3 regions of the Paenibacillus sp. E194 genome follow, and region 1 is predicted to be linked to each of the others. Evidence: riboswitches for the same ligand, from Rfam matches in the RefSeq annotation. Region 1 holds a riboswitch; each other region holds the start of a gene.
The links. A riboswitch is a leader RNA that binds a small molecule or an ion and turns the genes downstream of it on or off. The one in region 1 is predicted to bind cyclic di-GMP.

Region 2: linked by a shared signal. The riboswitch ahead of AZ66_RS01405 (4'-phosphopantetheinyl transferase family protein) and the one ahead of AZ66_RS29565 (MucBP domain-containing protein) in region 1 are both predicted to bind cyclic di-GMP.
Region 3: linked by a shared signal. The riboswitch ahead of AZ66_RS30510 (CAP-associated domain-containing protein) and the one ahead of AZ66_RS29565 (MucBP domain-containing protein) in region 1 are both predicted to bind cyclic di-GMP.

Annotation. Positions count from the first base shown of each region.
Region 1 is NZ_JMDX01000004.1:1,715-9,223, reverse strand. It holds gene AZ66_RS29565 (MucBP domain-containing protein) at 1-2,924, opposite strand, end outside; cyclic di-GMP riboswitch class I at 3,076-3,163, opposite strand; gene AZ66_RS01060 (ABC transporter ATP-binding protein) at 3,597-4,520, shown strand; gene AZ66_RS01055 (ABC transporter permease) at 4,498-5,208, shown strand; gene AZ66_RS01050 (cold-shock protein) at 5,449-5,649, shown strand; gene AZ66_RS01045 (TVP38/TMEM64 family protein) at 5,962-6,612, shown strand; gene AZ66_RS01040 (hypothetical protein) at 6,766-7,509, opposite strand, start outside.
Region 2 is NZ_JMDX01000005.1:25,180-32,688, forward strand. It holds gene AZ66_RS01400 (non-ribosomal peptide synthetase) at 1-4,536, opposite strand, end outside; gene AZ66_RS01405 (4'-phosphopantetheinyl transferase family protein) at 4,527-5,282, opposite strand; cyclic di-GMP riboswitch class I at 5,366-5,452, opposite strand; gene AZ66_RS01410 (copper amine oxidase N-terminal domain-containing protein) at 6,020-7,509, opposite strand, start outside.
Region 3 is NZ_JMDX01000053.1:9,891-17,399, reverse strand. It holds gene AZ66_RS09870 (DUF1273 domain-containing protein) at 1-310, opposite strand, end outside; gene AZ66_RS09865 (DUF6612 family protein) at 717-1,370, shown strand; gene AZ66_RS09860 (DUF6612 family protein) at 1,539-2,312, shown strand; gene AZ66_RS09855 (S-layer homology domain-containing protein) at 2,481-3,392, opposite strand; gene AZ66_RS30510 (CAP-associated domain-containing protein) at 3,450-5,075, opposite strand; cyclic di-GMP riboswitch class I at 5,286-5,375, opposite strand; gene AZ66_RS09845 (macrolide family glycosyltransferase) at 5,849-7,030, opposite strand; gene AZ66_RS09840 (helix-turn-helix transcriptional regulator) at 7,027-7,467, opposite strand.

The DNA.
Region 1 (7,509 bases):
TACACAGCGTCTGCTACGGAGATTGGCTCTGCTGTTACATGAACAGCTTCGCCAGACTTGCCGCTGACCGTAGTAGGTTCCTGCAGCACTGCGTCCGTGCCTTCTTCAAGGTGATGAACAGTTACGAAATAGGTTGGCAGCTCTTTCTTGCTGTAGAAGAACGTATAGGATTGTTCAGCTTGCTCAGTGACTGTGTATTCATGCTGGTAGGGGTCTGGCACGTAGATTACACCATCAACTGTAATATCTTCTGCTCTCAGTGTGATGGTTGCCCCAACCTTGCCGCTCGTCGAAGTAGATTCCTTCAGAACCGCGCCAGTAGCTGCATCCTTATAGTGGACGTGCACGGTGCGTTCTTGAGGAGTAACGTCCTTCTTGGTGTAGGTGAAGGTATAGGATTGTTCCTCTTGGTCTGTAATGGTGTATTCATGCTGATAGGAGTCAGGAACGTAAACTACACCATTAATCGTAATATCTTCTGCTTTCAGTGTGACCGTTTCTCCGACCTTGCCGCTCGTCGAAGTAGATTCCTTCAGAACCGCACCAGTAGCTGCCTCTTTATAGTGGACGTGAACCGTACGTTCTACAGGGGCATTCTTGGTGTAGAAGAAGGTATGCTCTTGGTTAGCCTCAGCCGTGAACGTGTATTTGATTTCTGGATTGACTGGAGTGTAGCCGGTGACTTCTAGTGCAGTCAGTGTTACTGATTCTCCAGTTTTTCCGTTTTTCGAAGAATCTTTTGCGATAGGAAGCTTGGTGTCTTGGTCAATGTAGTGGATGGTTACTTTTTGTGGATTCGCGATGTAGAAGAATTTGTACGTGTCGTTTTTATCTGTGAATGTATAAAGCTCTCTTTCAACCTCAGGCGTATAGCCAGGAATCTTTTTGGCTTCCAACCCAAGCTTCGTACCGGTAGGCCGGTTATAAGTTTCTGAATCTGCGAGTGTTTCTTTGGTCTCTTTACTCAAATACTCCACTGTCAGCGTCTGTTGGCTTGGCGTATACCAGAATGTGTATACATTGTCCTCGGCCTTGAACGTGTAGCTGTCTTCAGTCTTGTCAGCTGTAAAGCCTGGAATGCTCAGAGCCTTCAACGTAATCGTCTGGCCCGTGACACCTTGTGCAGATGTTCGGTCAGCGATTTCTCTGTTTGTAAGACTGCTGACATGTTTGATGATTACTTTTTGAGCGTTCGCTTTGTAGAAGAAGGTAACCACGTTGTCCGCAGCTTTGACGGTATAGGTTACTTCCGCCTTCTCAGGCGTGTAGCCCGGGATGTCGAGTGCCTTCAACGTAATCGTCTGACCGTTGGTGCCGGAGATCGAAGTATCGTCGTCAGCGATGGATTTGCCGGAATCCTTATCTACATACTTAATCGTTAGCTTTTGTGGAGCTAGCATATATCCGAACCATACCGTTTTGTTAGGTTCCTGCAGTGTTAACGTTTCTTCTGTAGGGTCAGTACCCCTTTTCAATACATAGTTATCAAGCTTGGGAGCAGGAACCTTATATTTCGGCCCTATGTCCAGCGCATCCTTACCGTTGATGGTGAAAGATCCGCTGTACAACTGCTCTGCAAGATCCACACGTTCGACAACCTTGCCGTCTGCGTTAATAGGCTCGCCTTGGTCATTTACCTTGTAGCCTTTCACAAGAATGGAGCCTTTGCCGAAGCTGACTTGCGGCACTTCAAAATCTTTTGTTGTACGTTGTCTATTCACATCTGTGTATTCCATGGTGGTTCGTCCGTTTGTCGGGTAATTGACATCGGCACTTGGATTTTTGGAAGAGTCCATTTTGATGGTATATGTTAGGGTTGCCGGACTTCCCTCTACAATGTTGCCAACGTCCCATACAAACGTTTCCGAAGCTGCATCCCATTTCACCGTGCCTTGAGATGCTGTATAGTCTTGCTTTTCAACAGGTGCATTACCCTTGAAATTAAGGTTAAACATTTCACCCATCGGATCCTTGACTATAGCATTTTCAGCCGCGTAGGAAATTTTCCCTGCCAGTTCAGAGAAAACCTTCTCCAGCTCTGCGCTGTCAGATGGGTAATAGTTGTTTGCTGAAGCGCTGTTCTTTAATACATATACAGCGTTAGCATCACTGCCAACCTCGAGCCCGATCGAATAAATGGTGATTCCTGCATCCTTGGATGTCTTGGCTTGAGATATCGTAGGAATTCCATTGTCCTTAACCGTATAGTTAGCTATCTTGTATCGATCCCCGAACAAGCCAGAGGATAATTCATAGCTGTTGCCGGAACCGATAGTCTTGGTGTAGTCAAAGTTGGAAAGTACAAAGTCATACTTGTTGTTGGGCCATGAATAAGGAGCGGCCTTTTTTGCAGGAGAACTGAACGTTGGCGCACCGTCGCTAAGCAGCACAATAAATTTATTTTTAGCTGAACTCTTTGTAGCTAGTAACTGATGTGCTGTGTTGAGAGCGCCTTGTATGTTTGTCCCTCCGGAAGCCGAGATACCCTTAATATTGTTCAGGAGCTGCTGTTTATCATTCTGACCAAGAAATCCGGATGATGTGTCCTCTGCGCTGGTGCTAAACGTGACAAGAGCAATTCTTGTTTTGACGTTGGACAAAAGCAGTGTGTTTACAAATTTCTCCGCTGCTTTTTTGGCATTGTCTAACCGTTTGTAGTTCTTCATACTGTCTGACTTGTCTAAGACAAGTACGACATCGGTGTCACCGGCTTCAACGTTCTTTCCTTCGGCGGTCAGAGTAATCTGCCACTCTCCTGGCGTCCCGGTTGGCTTCGCTGTCTTGCTTAATTTTACAGCCCCAGGCTCTGGCCAAATCGGATCACGTCCAGCTGCCTCAGCGCTTTGCAGTGCATTCGGTATCAATCCGAAGAACACGGCAAATACGCACAGCCATGTTACGGCCAACTTTATTCTACGTTTCATTCAATTCGCCACCTCATTTTTTCATTTTATTCCTCCCCTACCGAAGTGAGTCCATGCCTCCTCATTCTTATTTATATAGCTCAACGGAAAGTTAATTCCGCCAGAACTTCACATAAATAAAAAAAGTCCAGCTGCAATTAACAGAATTGTTAGTTGCAGCCGGACTATCATAGGTCGTAGAACCGTTAGACTCCGAAGCTTTGCGGCCTAATCTTTCGATTAGTGTGCCCTATGCGATTGATCAATCATAACACTTCTTATTCAAGCGAAGATGACTGTAATCATAGGCATAGGGAACTATCAAGCTCAATATAGGTTACGAGGAACAATTTGTCAATGATAAGAAAATACTAGTTTGTATACATACTACAAGTATTAACCTACTAGAGTTGATTCATACCTGATAATCCATCTATATGCCTCCAACTTTATAACTATTCATTGCTATCAGATGGAAATAACGGATTGAATCACTCCAATGCCCGTACGATAATGAGTAGAGGCAGATAATCTAGCAATCGGCTTCAGGAATACCACGGTGTGCCGAGTGAGACTGAATGAAGAGCAAATAGAGCTTAAGATTTTTGTAAGGATTGAGTAAGGAATTAGAGAGGAATGCCTCATACAATAAAGTCATCGGGAAGCACGCATTGAGCGGGAGGAGATACTGGCATGACGTATTTATTACGTACACATCATCTGACGAAGACGTTCCAAGACAAAGAGGTCGTCTCGAATGTGAATATGAACATCCGTCAAGGAGAGATATATGGATTTTTGGGTCCAAATGGAGCCGGTAAGACAACAATTATGAAAATGATTACGAACTTAATTAAGCCTACAATGGGTCAAATTGAAGTATTCGGGGAAGCGCTAGCCCCTGAGTCGTATCATCTGCTGGCTCGGATGGGGACAATTATCGAATACCCTGTATTTTATGACAAGCTGTCGGCACGAGAGAATATGGAGCTGCACTGCGAGTACATGGGATATCACAACATGAAGGCCATAGATGAGGCATTGGAGCTGGTGAAGCTCAATCATGTAGGCAATAAAGCAGTCAAGGATTTCTCGCTAGGAATGAAGCAGCGGCTAGGTATCGCCAGAGCGATCGCAACGAAGCCGGAGCTGCTTCTGTTGGATGAACCTATTAATGGGCTGGATCCGATAGGGATTAAGGAAATACGCGATTTGCTTCTCATGCTGAGCAGACAATATGGTACAACGATATTGATATCAAGTCATCTACTTGGCGAAATTGAGCTTGTCGCAGATACGATTGGTGTCATTAATAATGGTCGATTAATTGCAGAAGTCTCTATGGATGAGGTTCGTATGAAAAATAGCGAATATATTGAGATTGTGACGAAGGATTGCACGCGAGCTGCGTTCCTGCTCGAGGATAAACTAGGTATACACAATATACGAGTCATGGACGAGCGCATGATTCGAGTATATGATCCGAATATCCAGCAGGGAGTGCTGACTAAGGAACTGGTCATGAACGATATCTTAATCGAATCGATCCATAAGAAAAACAGCTCCCTAGAGGAATACTTCTTATCTTTGTTGGATGGGGGCGATCATGTTGCGTAATTTGATAGGTTTGGAGCTTCGCAAGCATCACATAGGAGGGTATATTCGAAATGCAATTATTGCAAATATTGTCGCGATCGCCATCTTATTCTTAATGTTATACAGTCCTAACATGATGGAAGAAGTTGTTTTCGCGGATTATACTTCCCTTTTTGTGGGTGTGGATTCATTTGTACGAATGATATTTATCGTTTTTGCAGCAGTATTGATATCTCGGTTCATTATTGATGAATATAAATCAAAGACAATAAACATCCTATTTATGTATCCAATAAGTCGGAAAAAGATCCTCCTAAGCAAGTTGGCCATTATCGCCATTTTCACATTTAGCAATATTGTTGTGTCTGAAATTGTGCTCAACGCGATCTTGTTGACAGCAAATACAATTGTGCCCATTATACAAGAGCCCCTGACTTTGTCGATAATTGGGGGAGGGGCCTTGAAGTTGATCATGAATGCAATGGCTGCAAGCATTATGAGCCTCATTCCGCTATATTTCGGCATGAAGAAATATTCGACTCCGACTACGATCATGTCTTCCTTGCTCATTGTTTCTATCGTGTGCTCGAATAATGGGGGAGTATCGCTGAATTCAATTATTATCATTCCGATTATTCTGGCATTGATTGGTGCATTCGTAACGTTTATGACGATTAAGAAGGTTGATCATGTAGATGTAGGCAACTAAAATTGAGCTTCAATACATTGTCCGAGCCTCAGGGAGGGGCTTGGACAACGGAAATATAAACAAATTAAAAAACAGGAATTGCTATTTGGGTAACCATGTGGTAAGATGACTATATTCAAATTTGACCTGATTCACATATTGCAGAGGGTTATTTTGAAGGTAGAATAACCTTGTCCAATATGTGAATTTTATTTATTTATGTAAATAAGAGGTCATGTAAATTTTAGGAGGTATTTGTTCATGCAAACAGGTACAGTTAAATGGTTCAACGCAGAAAAAGGTTTCGGTTTTATCGAAGTTGAAGGCGGCAACGATGTATTCGTACATTTCTCCGCAATCACTGGCGACGGCTTCAAAACGTTGGACGAAGGCCAACGCGTTGAGTTCAACGTAGTTGAAGGCAACCGTGGACCACAAGCTGAGAACGTTGTAAAGCTGTAAGACACACGTAATCTCAATGCCCCAGACCTAGGTTTGGGGCATTTATTAATTTATGCGGAAGAGATGCCGTATGAATAGCAAAGAGCCGCCCTCTGGGGCGGCTCTTTGTGTTTCCGCTTCGTTTTTGTTCTGTTCGCAGCCACGCCATTTATTTGTCGATCTTTTTTGTTGGGGGAGGCAGTATAGCGGGGATGAAGTATGTTATGCTATTGTTCGAAGCGAGCTTATGGCAGCTTCCATCTCGTATGACAATGGCAATCATTTTGGGCCATTTCGGACAGATAAATATAGAGGCTGGTGGATACGTACAACATGGAACTATCCGAGATAACTTCTTATTTTACCGAAGAGCATTTGAAGGCGCTGTTGGAGCAATTCCGTTCCTTCGGGCCGCTGCCGGGCATATTACTGACGTTCATGAAGTCCTTTATTCCGCCGCTGCCTACCCTCGTTATTGTAGGTGTAAATGCTGCAGTATATGGGTTGTGGCTCGGATTTCTCTATTCATGGATTGGAATCGTGAGCGGCTGCATGCTGACGTTCCTCATTGTGCGCAAGGCAGCAGGCCACCCGTTGCTCGCTCGCTGGGCTGAGAAGCCGAAGGTGAAGAAGAGCATGCTGTGGGTGCGTCATAATGCATTCAGTTATGTCTTCTTGCTTAGTATTTTCCCAGTAGGTCCTTTCGTCCTTATTAATATGGTCGCGGCTGTTGCTCGCATGCGCATCCGCTCCTTCTTCATCGCTATTCTCTTTGGTAAGGCGCTTATGGTGTTCTCCGTATCCTATATTGGCCACGATATACAACGATTTATTGATCATCCGCTGCAACTTATTTTTGTCGTCCTGTTTATAGGCTTGTCACTGTTGATTAGCAAAAAAATTGAAGCACGCTTCACGCGGCATACTTCTGATGAAGAAGAGCACCCAGACACTGCCTTAGAACAGCATAAACAGTCAGTATAGAACGGCGATTAGGGTCTCGGCTGGAGGCAGAATGATTGCTTCTTTCCGTCTAGTTACCGTCGCAGCTGCATGTGAATGATGATCCCCGGATAACTCCGGGGATTTTTTGCGACCATCCTGTAGTTGGATTGGGGGAACCGTAGGTTGTGAAAGTCATGAAGTGAAGCCGCCTTTTGCTTTGTTTATAATTTCCGTAATACGGGACTCGTGCTGCTCTAGCTTCTTTTTGGACTGATCGATTTGACGAATTAGGGAGACGAGGGATGTTAGCGATTGAAGTGAACTTTTGGCATCACCCTTCTTGATTGCTTGGTTTAGCGATGACCATAGTGGCGTAGTGCGTTTCTGTAACTCACTAACCGTGCTTCGTTCTGATTTCATTTGGGCATTCACGGTATTGATGCCTGCCAGAATATCACGTACGCGTTTTACGAATTTCGATTTGCTCTCACGTGCCTTCTTTACTGCTTCTACCTTTGTTTTAATGTCCATTCGAGCTAATTGCACTGCGGCCTTCACGATATCGCGCTGCTTGCGCAGCATTTCTTTTTTGTCGTCTTTTTTGGAGCCCATGCGGGATAGCTGATCGTTCAGGAGCTGATATGAAGCGAATAGCGGCTCGTAGCGTTGTCTTGTTTGCTTCAGAGAGGCTTCTAGTTTATTAATCTTGTCGGTATCCCAGTGTTGGAGCTTACTTCGTACATTGGTCAGGTTTTCTTTGTTTTTTGCTTGCATCTGCTTCAGGGTGCTGTCTCGCTGCAGGCTCTGACTTTGCAAGGAAATGAGCTCGCTGTACATGGAGTTTATGGAGCTTGCTTGGGTGGAAGCTGCGGATTCAGCCATCTTCGTCAATGCACTCTTCGCTGTGGGGGACAATTCCTTGCTTGCTGCTTGCGT
Region 2 (7,509 bases), on a different contig from region 1:
ATCTCCGCCAACGAGCAATGTTCGCACAGGTTCGAATAAGCGCTCATTTTTCTCAACCAGCTGCGTGAATAACGGTGAAGTCAGCCACATCATAGTGATGCCGTGCCTCACAATCGCTTGTTCCAACTGCTCAGCATCTAAAATCGTCGGCTTGTCAACGAGTACAAGTTGAAGTCCATTCAGAAGAGCTCCCCATATTTCAAATGTCGATGCATCGAATACAAGAGAACCGGTCTGTAAAATGCGATCACCCTCTTGGAATGATACGAAATTCGTATTCTTCACAAGACGAATCACGTTGCGATGGGTAACCATAACTCCCTTCGGCTTCCCTGTCGATCCCGATGTGTACATTAAGTACGCGATATGTTCAGGATTATTGAGGTCATCTATGTTTTCCATTGACTGTACAGCTAGTTCCGAATCCGTGAAACTGATGCTGCTCAGTCCTTCCGGCAATCGTTCAGCCAAATGGTCGCTTGCGAGTACGATATTAACACGGCTGTCCTCCAGCATATATTGAATCCGTTCCTGCGGATAATCTGGATCGATCGGCACATAAGCACCGCCAGCCTTCAAGATTGCGAGTACACCAATAATCATTTCTGGCGTGCGCTCTGTGAACAGACCAACCGGCTGTTCCGCCTTCGTCCCATGCTTCTGCAAATAATGCGCCAAACGATTGGCCTCCGCATTCAGCTCCGCATAGGTAATTTCACGTTCACCAGACACAAGCGCAACGCGATCAGGCGTTACACTCACCTGTTTCTCGAACAGACTGTGTACAGTCGCATGGCGGGGATATTCGGCATCCGTATTATTGAAGTGGTGCACGATTTCTTCCCGTTCTTGATCCGTAATCAGTTCAAGTTCTCCAATGCTGCACAACGGCTGCTGTGCTGCCTGCATAGCAAGCTGCTCGAAATGCCCTGCCATTCGTTCTACAGTTGCCCGTTTGAACAGCTTCGAACAGAATTCAAAGTTGCATTCGAGTTCCTCTTCACGCTCGATCGCCTCCAGCGTCAGGTCGAACTTCGATGTGCCGTTGTGATAAGGCAGCTGTGTGAAGACGGCATCTCCTGCTTGAAGCGAAAGATCCCCCATATTCTGCATAACGAATACGGTATCGAACAATGGATTGCGGCTTACATCCCGCTTCAGCTGCAGGCGTTCAACCAGGCTATCGAGCGGGTAATCCTGATGCTCATAGGCAAGCAGAAGCGTATCCTTCATCTCATTCAAATAATCAGCAAAGGCCTTGCCGCCCTCTGGGAAGCTGCGAATCGGCAAGGTGTTGACGAACATGCCCATCATTCGATCTACATCGGTATGTGTTCGAGCAGCAATCGCACAGCCTACAATCATATCCTCCTTGTCCACATATTTGGACAAGAGCACATTATATACCGACAACAGCACCATATAGAGTGTAGTTCCTTGGCGGAGAGCCAGCTGCTTCAAACCTTCCACCGTCTTGGCAGACAATGCTATACGAACCATATCGCCTTCAAATGACTGCACATTCGGACGAATATAATCGTATGGAAGATCCAGCAGTGGGATGTCCCCTTCAAGCACACTCAGCCAATACTGTTCATGTGCTTGTTCATCTTGTACACGCGTGGACTGCCATTCCGCATAGTCCTTATATTGCAGCTTGATTGGGGCCAGCTCCTCGCCCTTATAGAGTGCTGCCAGTTCTTCTGCAAACACACTGAGCGAGGTTCCGTCGAAGACGATATGGTGAATATCCAGCATCAGCACGTAGCGGTCTGCTGCCACTTTCGCAATCACAGCTCGTAGAAGCGATTGCTCCTCCAACTGGAATGGACGGACGAATTCATTCGCCAGTTCAGCAGCCGTACGGCCCTCGGCCTCTATAATCGGCACATCCAAATCAACTGTCTCATGCACCTTCTGTACGATCTGTTCCTCTTCCCAATGGAATGAAGTACGGAATGCTTCATGGCGCTCTACGATTTGGTGCAGAGCCTTCTTCAGGCGGCCAGTATCCAATTGGCCATTCACTTCGTACACAAGTGGAATGTTGTAGGCCATGCCAACTCCGCCCCGCTGTTGCAGCGCGAACATACGTGTCTGTGCTGGCGCGAGACGATAATGCTCCTTCTTCTCGGCTGGCGTTATCGATTCGTATTTTTCTTGCGCTCCTCCGTCGATAATTGCAGCAAGCTTGCCGACATACGGATTCGAGAACAATTCCTTGAAGGACAACGAGATATGGAAGTCAGCTGCGATGCGTGCTTGCAGCTGTGCCAACTTCAACGAATGCCCTCCAATCTCGAAGAAGTGATCCGCTGTGCCAATTGGAGAGATGCCAAGCAGTTCCTCCCAGATCGCGGCAAGCTTCTTCTCTGTATCCGTTACTGGAGCTTGATATTCGGTAGATATGCGCTCCTGCTTCTCCGGCTGAGGCAGCTTGGCCCGATCAATCTTCCCGTTAATCGTAAGCGGCATGCGCTCCAAGAACATGAAGTATGCCGGCACCATGAACTCTGGCAAATGCGAAGACAGGTACTCGCGCATTGCGCTCGCTGTCATTCCTTCTTCCGCTACTATATAAGCACAAAGGGCCTTCTGGCCAGGCGATTCTTCAAAAGCTACAACCAGCGCTTCCGTTACTTGCTCGTGCGCATGAATCTGCGCTTCAATCTCACCGAGCTCCATGCGATAGCCGCGAATCTTCACTTGATGATCCTTGCGTCCGACGAATTCCAAGTTGCCGTCTGGCAGCATGCGCACAAGGTCACCTGTTTTATAGATTCGTTCGCCAGCTACGAATGGACTATCCGCGAACTTCTCACGTGTCATCTCATCCTTATTTAAGTAGCCGCGTGCTACGCCTTCACCACCGACCCACAGCTCTCCTACAGCCCCAATCGGCTGCAGCATGCCGTAATCATTTACAACATAAGCGGTTGAGTTCGTAATTGGCGTACCGATAGGAATTGTTCCGTCTCCCTCTTCCTTCATCAGATAAGAAGTAGAGAAGGTTGTATTTTCAGTAGGCCCATAAATATTCGAAATCTCAATCGGTGCACAGTCCTTAGCCGCTCGATAGAAGTGCTTGGGCGACATCAGCTCTCCACCGACGAGCAATTGGCGAAGCGGCGCAAATATGCGCGGATTGCGATCAACCAATTGAATGAACAGCGCTGTCGTCAAGAACATAATCGTTACCTGATGGCGGACGAGCGCTTGCTCCAGCTGCTCAGCGTCCAGTATCGTCGTCTTGTCGATGAGCACGAGCCCTAAGCCATTCAACAAGGAGCCCCAGATTTCAAAGGTTGAGGCATCGAAGACAAGCGATCCCGTCTGCAAAATACGGTCGCCTTCGCCAAACTTCACATAATTCGTGCGCTTTACTAGGCGAATGACATTGCGATGAGTCACCATGACACCCTTAGGTCTTCCTGTCGAACCGGACGTGTAAATGATATATATAAGATCTTCTGGCTGATTCACAGATACCAGATTATCGCTAGATTCATCAGCAAGGCTCGGGTCATCCATATGAACCTGCTCGATGGTATTTGGCAACTCGATATCTGACGAACTGCTTGTCAGTACCAGCTTCGTACGACTGTCTTCCAGGACATATTGAATGCGATCCTGAGGGTGATCGGGATCAAGTGGAACATAAGCTCCTCCCGCCTTGAGAATCGCTAAGATACCAACAACCATCTCTGCACTGCGCTCTGCCATAATACCAACAGACTGTTCACGATCGATGCCAAGCTTCCGCAGCCTGCGCGCCAATTGATTCGCACGAGCATTCAACTCGCAATAGGTCAACTCGCGATCATCTTCGATGACAGCTACTCGATCCGGGTTCAGCTGAGCCTGTTCCTCGAACAGCGCCTGAACCGTGAATGTATGAGGATATTCAGCTCGTGTCTGATTCATCCCCTCAATTAACTGGAGCTTATCCTGCTCTGTCAGCATTTCCAGTTCGCCAATACGCTTCTGAGGATGCTTCACAGCTTCATCCAGCAGCTGCAAGAAGTACTCCCCCAGCTTCTCTACCGTCGATAACTGGAACTGATTTTCCTTGTAATACATCGTGAACATCGGTAATGCGCCCGTTCCAGCTGCATGCTGAATGCAGCTGTGCAGGTCACAGTCCTGCGCTCCCTCTGGAAGCATGGGCCGAACATCTTCTCCGTACCAGCAATACGTTGCCACATCACTGTCAGAAGCTATTTCAGAGCAAGTCAGGTTACGTCCTTCTGCGCAAGCCGACAAGCTGTTATGAATGCTCATAATTCCTTGCAAGGTTACGTCGTCCTGACTGACTACTGTATGGTTGCCATTGCCGTGTCCCGCTTGAACGGCATGAAGAGTTACTTGCTGCGAGTTGTAGAACCGGGACAACAGCGTTGCCCACGCACTGAACATGACGGATTCCAACTTGACCGAATGCTCGGCCGAATGCTTCTTCAGAAGACGCATTGTCTCCTCAGGCAGCTCGATAGAATGTACGTCATAGCCTGCCAATCGTTCTACTGTCAATTCCATGAAAGCCAATTCTCGTCCTCTCCTTTATACGATCCAACCCATTTCGTAAACCTATGAGTCAACTGCTCCCATGTGATGTACTCTATTTGCTTGGCAAATTCCATATGCTGTGCGCACACAGTCATACTATAGCCTGTTACAGGAACGACATATTGCTTTACATAATTATGATCAACATTCCATAATTGATTATGTTGTATAGGTACAGCTGTCTCCTGCACAATCTCGAATGTGCTGGGAGGCAGGCTGAGACCCGTTCCTAATGCCTTCAGAACACTTTCCTTAGCCGTCCATATGTAAAAAAACAATTCCTGACGCGCACGACTGTCGTTCGTATTTGCAAGCAATTCCAACTCACGCGGCGAGCATATCAGCCTAGCCACGTCCATGTTCCATTCTCCTGCTTGCTCTATATCAATCCCGATTGGCGCTTCATCCAATGCCACTGCTATGAACGCACCGGCGTGAGAGATGTTGAAAAATACCGGATCACCCTCCACATATGGCTTGCCGAAGGGATGAGTGTGAATAACAAGTTCGTTATTCGAACATTTCAAGGTTTGGCATAGCAGCATGCGGGCCAATATGTCAGCCGCAACCGTGCAATAAAGGTCTTCACGGTTCCGAAGTCTATCTAACCTTTTGTATTTTTCAGGTGTAACGAACGGGATAAATCGATCCATCAATGAATCTATGTCTTCGTAGGAAGTACACTCGTCCCATTTTAGCAACACAATTTCCATCATTTACCCCAGCTTCTGTGCGCAAAAAAAAGGCCATTTAGAATAGCCTTGTCACCAAATAACCGTTGTGTGGCTACCGCAACATAAATGGCAACCCGGCCGCCGTAATCCATGAAGATGTTAGGCCCGAGGTTTTGCGTCCTCATCTTTCGAAGAGTTTGCCTTTAAATCCTGATGTTGTTCTTCTTGATGTATCCATTGCGTGTCGCAGATCGATTATCAGGCAAGAATGTCATAGCAATGTTACGCACTAGTTCTTGTGACATGTATCGCGTGAATAGGTCTAAAGTACATATTACATATTAGCATGTTGGAAGGTCGCTTCCCCTATCCAACTCAAGACCCATATTTTATATCGGTTGCTCGAATGAAAAGATTAATACTTTTTCATAACACTTTTCAATTTTTCGACACGAAAAATCATTTTTTGTCATTTTATAGTCATTTTCAAGGTTGTTTCACCCTATTTCCGACAAAAACACCCCTATTCTCTCTATCCTTGCTCCCATAAATTCGTGCAATTCCCTCCAACTGCTCGACACATTTGTCGATTTCTTTATAGAGCCACTACTGCTTATCCCCCTCTCCCCTACCAATTACCTAATAGACAGCGCTGTAGTCATTTCTTACTCATTACACAACTTCCTCCACTCTTGGTGATACATAAAAAGCCTCGGAAATCATTCCGAGGCTCTTATTGAATGTCATCTATTTATCTTCTCTATTCCACATCATGAGGATTAATATCCGTCACCAACTGTCATTTCGTTGGATGCAGTGGACAGCGCATTCACCGTTGCACTTCGTCCATCTGCTATGGACATCACGAATACTTTATAGGCAACGCCTGTGCGAATCGGATTGCCATATGCATCATTATCGGACAGCGAGAATATGGTTGAACCATCGCCTGATACACTAACCAATTTATAATTACTTCCTGCCACACGATTTGCCTGATCCAGGTTGAATGAACCCGCTGAACCGGAAGGAACGGCCATCACTGCGTAATAGGCAATTCCGTTGTCGCTGCCTGGCTTCGTGAAGTAAGCCTTGAAATCATTCACGCCTTCTCTCGATGCAAACACGTTCGTAGGTGCCTGAACAGATTGATTTACCAAGGAAAATTCACCAGAAGGTGAAGACAAAGCATTCGAGGAGCCGCTTCTATCATCAGCTACCGTAAGCACGAATACCCGGTAAGCAACACCTTTTTGAATGTCGTTGCCTTGAACATCCCGCAAGCCGGTTGTTAGCGATTGTCTTACATAGCCACTCTGATTCCCAACCCGAATGTAGCTGGATGATCTCACCTGTCCCGCACTATTTGCGTCGAATGCATAGGACTGGTCTGCACGGACGACCATAATACGGTATTCATTTACGTACGAATTACTGGATGGTGCATTAAAACCTACTTCAATGTCGCTGGCATTACCGTTTTTGCCAATAATCTTCGCTTCTACATTCGTCACAACATCAACCGAGGCATTGCCTTTAAGCGTCACCTCTGGAGATGGAGCAGACAACGCATTGTTCGCTTGGCTATTGGAGCTTACAGACAGAACAAATACCCGGTAGCTATTGCCGTTGCGAATTGGTGCTCCATCTACATCTCTTGCATCCGCATCGAATACATGTGACAAACTGCTGCCACTCCGATACACGACAGCTGAGTTCCAATTATTAACTCGATTGGCCTCTGTTAGATTAAAACGGCTTGCATTGGAAGACTTCACGACCATGACGCGATAATGGTTCACATTCGATTCATCTGCGGCACGGTTGAATGTTACCCCCAGGTTCCGTCCATCATTGTAGTTGCCGCCCATACTGCTTGCCGATACGTTGGTTGCAGGGTATACCGTCGAATTGTTCGACAACGTAATCGTATCGGAAGAGCTGGACAGAGAGTTCACATAGCTGCCGCGTCCGACAGACAGCACATATACTTGGTAGCTGGTTCCGTTACGGATCAGATCGCCATCTACGTCTCTCGCAGTAGAGCTCAGCTTAAGGCTGACGTCTCTGCCATTCGTGTTCATCGACGTGTAGTTATAGCTGGACACGTTGTTCGCTTCGGATACATCAAAGCGGTACGATCTGCTCGTCTTCACAACCATAATCCGATACTGGCTAATATTCGATTCATCCGATGCCCGGTTGAAGGTAACCATCATGTCGCGGCCGTCATTATAATCTCCGACATCGCTTACTCTTACATTGGAAG
Region 3 (7,509 bases), on a different contig from region 1:
AATCGATTCCGCGCATAATTTCTTCGAAATAGGTTTGCTTCTCCTCGCTCCACTGTGCTTCAGGATTGGCGTACGCCGTAATAATGGAACATTTCAACTGCGGATAATGTTGTTTCAGCGAGATAGCAGCTTCGCAAGCCCATAAATCGACTCCATACTGGCCAGGTGTGATGACCCATTCTAATCCTTCTTCAATAAGCGGAATAAGGCGAGATTCTATCGCTTTGCGTATATAGGGAACTCCCTGATGTTTATTGTTATAAATGCCGAGTTCGTGAGCTCGGTAGCCGGTAACGAGTAAATTTTTCAATGTATGATTCCTCCGAGAATGTATCTATATATGTATGATTATAGACGGTAGAACTAAAAATGATAAATCATACAGGGAGTGGGACTAAATAGCTAGTTCATTCATCAATTTGACACATGTTTTAGTTCTAAAATCCCTGTTACAGAGACGTGTGGATTGGTTAATATGAGTAAGTATACTAACATTTAGGGGGAAAAAGTTTTGAAAAATGGGTTGCACTATTGTTGGGGGCAATATTAGTAGTAAGCATGACGGCTTGCGGAGATAAAAAGACGCTGCTGGAGCAAACAGCTCTTCTACAGCACAGACGACAACCGAGACAGAGAAAAAAGATGCTCCGGTTCCATCTGTCGATGAACTTATTCAAAAATCAATTGATGCAAGCAAATCGCTCAAGGACTTCTCTATGGAAAGCCAAGTGAAGCAAGGTCTTACGGTTAGCCAAGGTGAACAGAAGCAAGAGCAAAATACGGAAATAAAACTGAAAAGCGACATGACAAAGGAGCCTTTCAAACTGCATCAAGAAATGACAATGAACGTAGCGGGTCAAGGTGAGCAAAAAATCGTTCAGTATATTACGAAGGACGGCATTTATTCGCAAGTGAACGGGCAATGGACGAAGATGCCGGATGACATGAAGGCACAAATTCTTGAAGGTGCGGAGAAAGGGGCAAGCCCAGAGCAGTCCCTGGAACGCTTCAAATCGATTGCGAAAGATACGAAGGTATCCGAAGAGGGAACTAACTATATCTTGACGGCGGAATTGTCCGGTGACGGGATGAAGGAACTGGCGAAGTCGTTGATGACCCAATCTGGTTCTAACAGTAATCCACAAATGGAAGCAATGATTGAACAAATGAAGATTAAAAGCATCAAAATGAAGTTTGGTGTCAACAAGGAGTCGTACCTGCCGACGATATCCGATGTTGATATGTCTATGGAAGTAGAAGAGCAAGGGCAGAACGTTGCTCTCGATATGGTCATGACAAGCACATTCTCCAAGCATAACGAGATTGGCGAAATTAAGGTGCCACAAGAAGTATTGGACAGTGCTAAGTAATCACAGTGTATAGCCTAGACCGTCGAATCTATGGATTCGGCGGTTTTTTATTGCGTAAGTAGTCCTATTCTACTAGTTGCTCTATCGGAATAGGGCTACGCTCACTTTGTCTGTCAATCTATATTGGTTAATATGAGGGAGCATACTAACTTTGGGAGGCAGACGGTTTTGAAAAAGTGGACAGCAGCACTCGTAGCGATCATGGTAGTACTAGGCATTACAGCATGCGGTAACTCAACACCTACGGCAGGAGAATTGATTCAAAAGGCTACGGATGCGGATAAAACGTTGAAGAGCTATTCAATGGATGTCCATGTTGAGCAAGTGAATGGGATTCAAGGCGACAGCAGCAAAGAAGAAAAATCGGATATTAGAATCAAAACTGACTTCACAAAGGAACCGCTTGGTTTCTATCAAGATACGTCTATTGTGTCAGACCAAACGAACCAAACGATTAAACAATACTTCACCAAAGAAGGAGCATACTCTCAGGTCAATGGCGAATGGGCGAAAGTTCCGGATGAGTTGAAGGGCCAGTGGGAAACGAATATTAAAAGCCAAATGAGCTTGACGCAAAATCTCGACAAATTCAAGCCGCTAGAGAAAGATTCGAAGATTACCGAGGAAGGCAACGAATACATCATGACTACGGATGTATCAGGCGATAAAGGCAAGGAGTTGGCGAAGACGCTGTTGTCCGAGTCATCTGGTGAAGAAGCTGCGGAAGCGCTTGGCAAGATGAATGTTAAGACGCTTACCATGACATATGGCGTGAATATGGAAACCTACTTCCCGACAAAGAGCGACTTTACACTTGTGCTCGAAGGGGAAGAGAATGGACAGAAGATTTCGATCAGCATGAAGGTGACAAGCACAATTACGAAGCATAACGAAGTGGCTGAAATTAAAGTGCCGAAGGATGTTATCGACAACGCTCAATAAGATATGATTTCGATTATCGATGAAGAAAGAAAATAAAGTTATAGACTGAGAAAATATAGTTCCGACGGCATTGCTGTTATCACGCGGTACACCCCGTAAAAGGAAAAAAGAAGCAGAGATCCTATGTGACAATCTAGGATCTCTGCTTTTTGTGTCATGATGAATATCTTATTGCTCGTGTATCACGCGGTACAAGACGAGTGCCGCCTGCGCTCGAGTGAGCGTTCCCGCCGGATCAAGTTTGTTATCGGTGGTTCCTTTGATAAGTCCTTTGCTCACTGCGTACACAACGGCTGTCTTTGCATCCTGTGAGATGTATGCTTCATCCTTAAATCCAAGCGAAGCGCTTGAATGGGACAGATCAATTTTCAATGCCCGCGTAAGCATCACGACCATTTCTTCGCGAGTAATCGGTTTACGTGCCCCAGGCTCTGCAATCCGCTGTTCCCAAGTCTTTTCGTTATTCGTCAAGCGATCAAGCAAGGTGGCGAACTCCGCTTGGGTAATAACTTCGTTCGGCTTGAATGTGTGTATGCTGTCTTTGCCGCGCATCAGTCCGTGAGCTGCAATGACTTCAATTTCATCCTTTGCCCAATGTGCAGTAAGATCATCGAAGGATCTTGCATGCTCTGCAATCGTGTAGGTGCCGAACTGCGTGATCTGGAAGGAAATATGCTTCTTATCAGCTGCCTTCATTCCGGCCAGTTTATAGCTCCAAGCATTGGTTGTTACGCCTTGAGCTTCTGCGTACACGCCTGCCTTACGAATATCTTTTGTAGCTTCCATCAGCTTCAAGGAGATTTCCAACAGGATATTCTTTGCTTCTTGCGGCCCACGGATCGTGATCATCGGAGACGTAAAGGTCGTCTCGCTATGATGCTTGCTAAAACCTTTGTCCTTATGCTCTGCAAGAGACACCACAAGCTCGAGTCCGCTCGTTCCGATGAGTTCCACAATAGACTTATTCGGAATGGTAATATCGAATTCGGCTGTAGACAGAAGCAAATCCTTGCCTGATTCCTGCAGCAGTTTGGCGGCCGATTTGTCCAGCGTGAAGGAGACTTCATTGTAATCCTTCATGCTTACATCGCTAATATCGGGTTGAACCTGCTTGGCATTTTTGTCCTGCAGCTGTTTTTACACGGTATTCGCATCTATCTTGAACTCCGCATTCACTGCATGCTCCTTCATCGTCTCTGCCAGTAATCCTGCCTTCATCGTCTTACCGGCTGGAATTGTTCCCACAGAAGTCGAAGGTGTAGAACTACTAGAACCTCTAGAGCCTTCAGATGAGGAAGACGAAATAGGCAACTCTGGCTTCGGATTCGGAACAGACGGCTTGATGACATCAACGGTAGACGAGTGAATGTAACCGATTCGGATCCGTTCATTGTTTGCGTTGAACAGATTCGCATTTACAAGATTGAAGGTATATTTCCCTTCTTGGTCGCTCAAGAAAGCGATGGTTGCTATGTCGCCGTCTCCTTCATAAGCGCCTCCGTTGAGATTTACGGAGTAATCCAATTGCTTCTGGCCATTAGGTAAATCGGTTATGTTCTTTGTCGTGATAAGTGGGACATCCGGATAGTTCAACTTTTGATAGGTAGCCATCGTAACGCTTGGCTTTATATCTAAGAGAGTCAAGCGGCTGTCATAAGTAAGACTGAATGAAGCTGAATATACTGCTTCCGACACAGAATATTCGACCTTTACATCGAATGGATCTCCTGTCAGAACCTTAGATTTGCTGAGGCTAGGAGATACAACATCGGGATCGGGCTTTTTATCGTCGACGGAATTCTGCGTGACGAAGTTCTGTGTGTAATATACATTTGAATTCCCCCCGAAGTACACACCCACCCCTAGATGAGAAAAGTCTCCCAAAATATTCGAACGATGTCCTTTCGAGTTCATCCAGTTCCCGTGAACGAAGATGGCACTCGACTGTCCAGCAGCAATGTTTTCCCCTGCCTTTTGGTATACGATTCCGTCCGCCTTCAGCCGATCGAACGGTGATTTGCCGTCCGGATTGTTATGATCGAAGAAGCTTCTCAGCCCCATATCGTCGCTATGCTTGCGAGCAGTTCCCGCAGCCTTTTCATTCCACTTCAATGGCTTCATGCCCTCGCGGACACGCACAGCATTAGCCAAATCGAGGATTTGTTGCTCAAAGCTTGTCTGCAATCGCTTGCTAGGCGTGCCAAAGTACCCCTTGAACGCCAGTTCCACATCCTGGGCAATAAATTGGACAGCCGTCACCGTATTCCCTTGATGGAGATCATAGAACACGGTTGCATACATACCGCCGACCTTGTGCAGGCTATATTGTCCGCTGTTGTCCATATTGTAAATCGTATTGCCTTTCCTAATTTGACTGAGGGAAGATCCGAAGGCTACCTCTACCTCCTGCTTGGTTGAACCGAATCCAATGCTGCCATAAGAATCATTCGCATTCGTATAGAGTGCAACGACCTTGTGATCCTGAACACCAACTTGTAAGTAATGTTTATAATCCTGATTGTAAATATACCACTCGAAGCCATATTCACTTAGATCCTTGCGAACCGGCAGTCCGATTTTTTGGAATAGTTGATCCTCGCTCATTCCTATGGTGATGCCTTGCAGTTGGTCTGCCCCTGCCTGCGGAGCATTGTTCGTTTTCGTGACAGTAATCTTACTACCGACCAGCTTATCCGCTGCATAAAGGGTCGGCTGATAGATAAGTATCCCGGCTAACAGCGCAGCGCTAGCTGTAATCGTCATACGCCGCATTCTTCCTGCTTTAATGTGTTTATGCTGTTCTTGGTACATTGCGTTGTTGGTTGCTGTACAACATGGCCGCATCATTTCATCTCCTATTCTTTTACATTCTGCGATCAAATGAGATGAACAGCGGGGACGTTTTACAATAGCACAAAAAAAGCGCCACCCTAATGGCAGCGCACTAAAAAAAGACGCACGTAATGTCGCAATTAGGGCAACCCGGCTGTCATCGCATTGTGAAATACATTAGACCCGTGGCTTTGCGTCCCCTGCTTTCGCTAGGGTTTGCCATTATCCAAATGTTACAGATTAAATGTCTATAGTAACATGTTAATGAACAGCTTGTATACAACTGTGCCTATAGGTACGCAAAATTCATCAAGTACCACGTCTATCAACCCAGTACGATATTTATGTTAGTCATGCACTTCTTCAATGAAGCTGCCCCATTTTAAAAAAGGATCACGAAAGTGATCGATCTACTATTCTCTCATTCAGGCTACCAGCAGTATCTATGCAGAAAAGACCTCGCAATGGGAATGATCTGCTTGCTCCGGGAATACATATGTGATGTACGAGTTATCGCTCGGCAATTGTCTTTTTCATTGGCTCTCCCAGTCTACAACATTATTTTCATCTAACAGTCGAGACCATATTTCTAAGGCTATTTCCATTGAATTCAGTTAGATTGAAGACAAACTCCCGTGATATACTATACCGCGGGATTCTTTATGTTTTTTGTCTATAGTTCAATACGTAATTATCGGACACCATTAAGATTTCACTTCAATTTTAGTTAGAATCACATTGGCCGCTTCTACTACACCACCAGCATTCTGAAAAGTTTCTGACAGTTTTTGCGCATTTTCCTGATATGTCCGATTCGTCAACACCTCAGATACCGCTGCTGCCACATATTTTGGCTTCTTTCCTTTCAACTTTAAACCTGCACCCAGTTGAGCAACCCGATCAGCCACTAATCCTTGTTCGCTATGTTGCGGAAATAAAACCATTGGAACTCCAAAATACAGGCTTTCATTCGTACTATTCATACCGCAATGGGTAATAAATACATCTGCTGTCTGTAATATCGATATTTGATCTACGACGTTTTTCACTGTGAAATTTATTGGTATGTTGCCAAGAGAAGCAATTTCCGTTTTTTCACCAACTGACATCACAACATCATAGTCCGTATCTGCAAATGCCTGGATAATGTTTTGGTAAAAAGCTTGATTTTGATTCAGTATCGTCCCAAGGGAAATGTAGATTAGTTTTCTATCCCTTTTAATATTCTGTACCGACGGAGACTGCTTGATGGAAGGTCCGACAAAAGCATATCGCTCAGAAAACGTATCCGCCATCGGTTGGAATTCTTTCGTGGTATAGACAATGGTGTCTGTTTCATTATTATTTTGAACAATCGATACAAAATTCTCTATTTCATACCCATGATTCTTTAACAACTGAATTTTTCTGTTCATTCGGGGCAAACCCACGATCATTCTCCATAAATCGATGAAACCACGCTTCATCAGTTTCGCAGTATACTGGTTAAAAGCAAAGGTAGTAGTCGAACAAACATATGGAATTTCTAGTTTTTTAGCAAATAATTTTCCCCAAAAGCATATAGAGTCGGATACAATACAATCCGGCTGAATTTCCCTTAATTCCTTACATACCTTCTCATCCAAAGCGATGGTCGTATCGGCAACCATCTCAATTAATGCTGTAAAATCTTTGCCAACCTTACGATCCATTTCCTTTTGTGATAGCTGGGGCAAGAACTCATCACAAGCAATAAATGCAGCACCAGCACCTTCTATTTTTTCCTGAAACTCTAGAAAGGAATAGTACCAAACTTGATGGCCTCTATTGACTAACTCGGCTACCACCGGAATGGTCGGATTGGTATGACCATGCGCGGGTATCGAAAAAAATACAATTTTGCTCATTCTGATTCATCTACCTCCCGCTCCGCTTTTTGGATCATCTCTACAAATTCCATGAAATGATTACTTTTTAAGAGAGCAATTCCTTTTGTTGCATCTTCTCCCAAGACAATCAGCTTATCACCAGCTTGAATCTGATACATTTCGCGTGCCTGTTTAGGAATGACAATCTGTCCCCGATCTCCTACTTTCACAACACCAAAGAACTGCTTCCCCTTGGGAGCGAGCTGATTCGCCGCTTCTTCACTCATATCACGGGATAATTGATCTAAGGTTACTTGAAAAAGTTCAGCGAGTATCCTGCATTTAAAAATATCGGGCAAGGCCTCCCCGTTTTCCCACTTTGCTACGGTCTGTCGTGATACGTTTACCTTCTCAGCTAATTGTTCCTGACTGAATTTATGCTTTTTACGCAACACACGAATATTCATACCAATCATATTTTTCATCTCCGTATACATTAAATATATAGAAGAACCAAG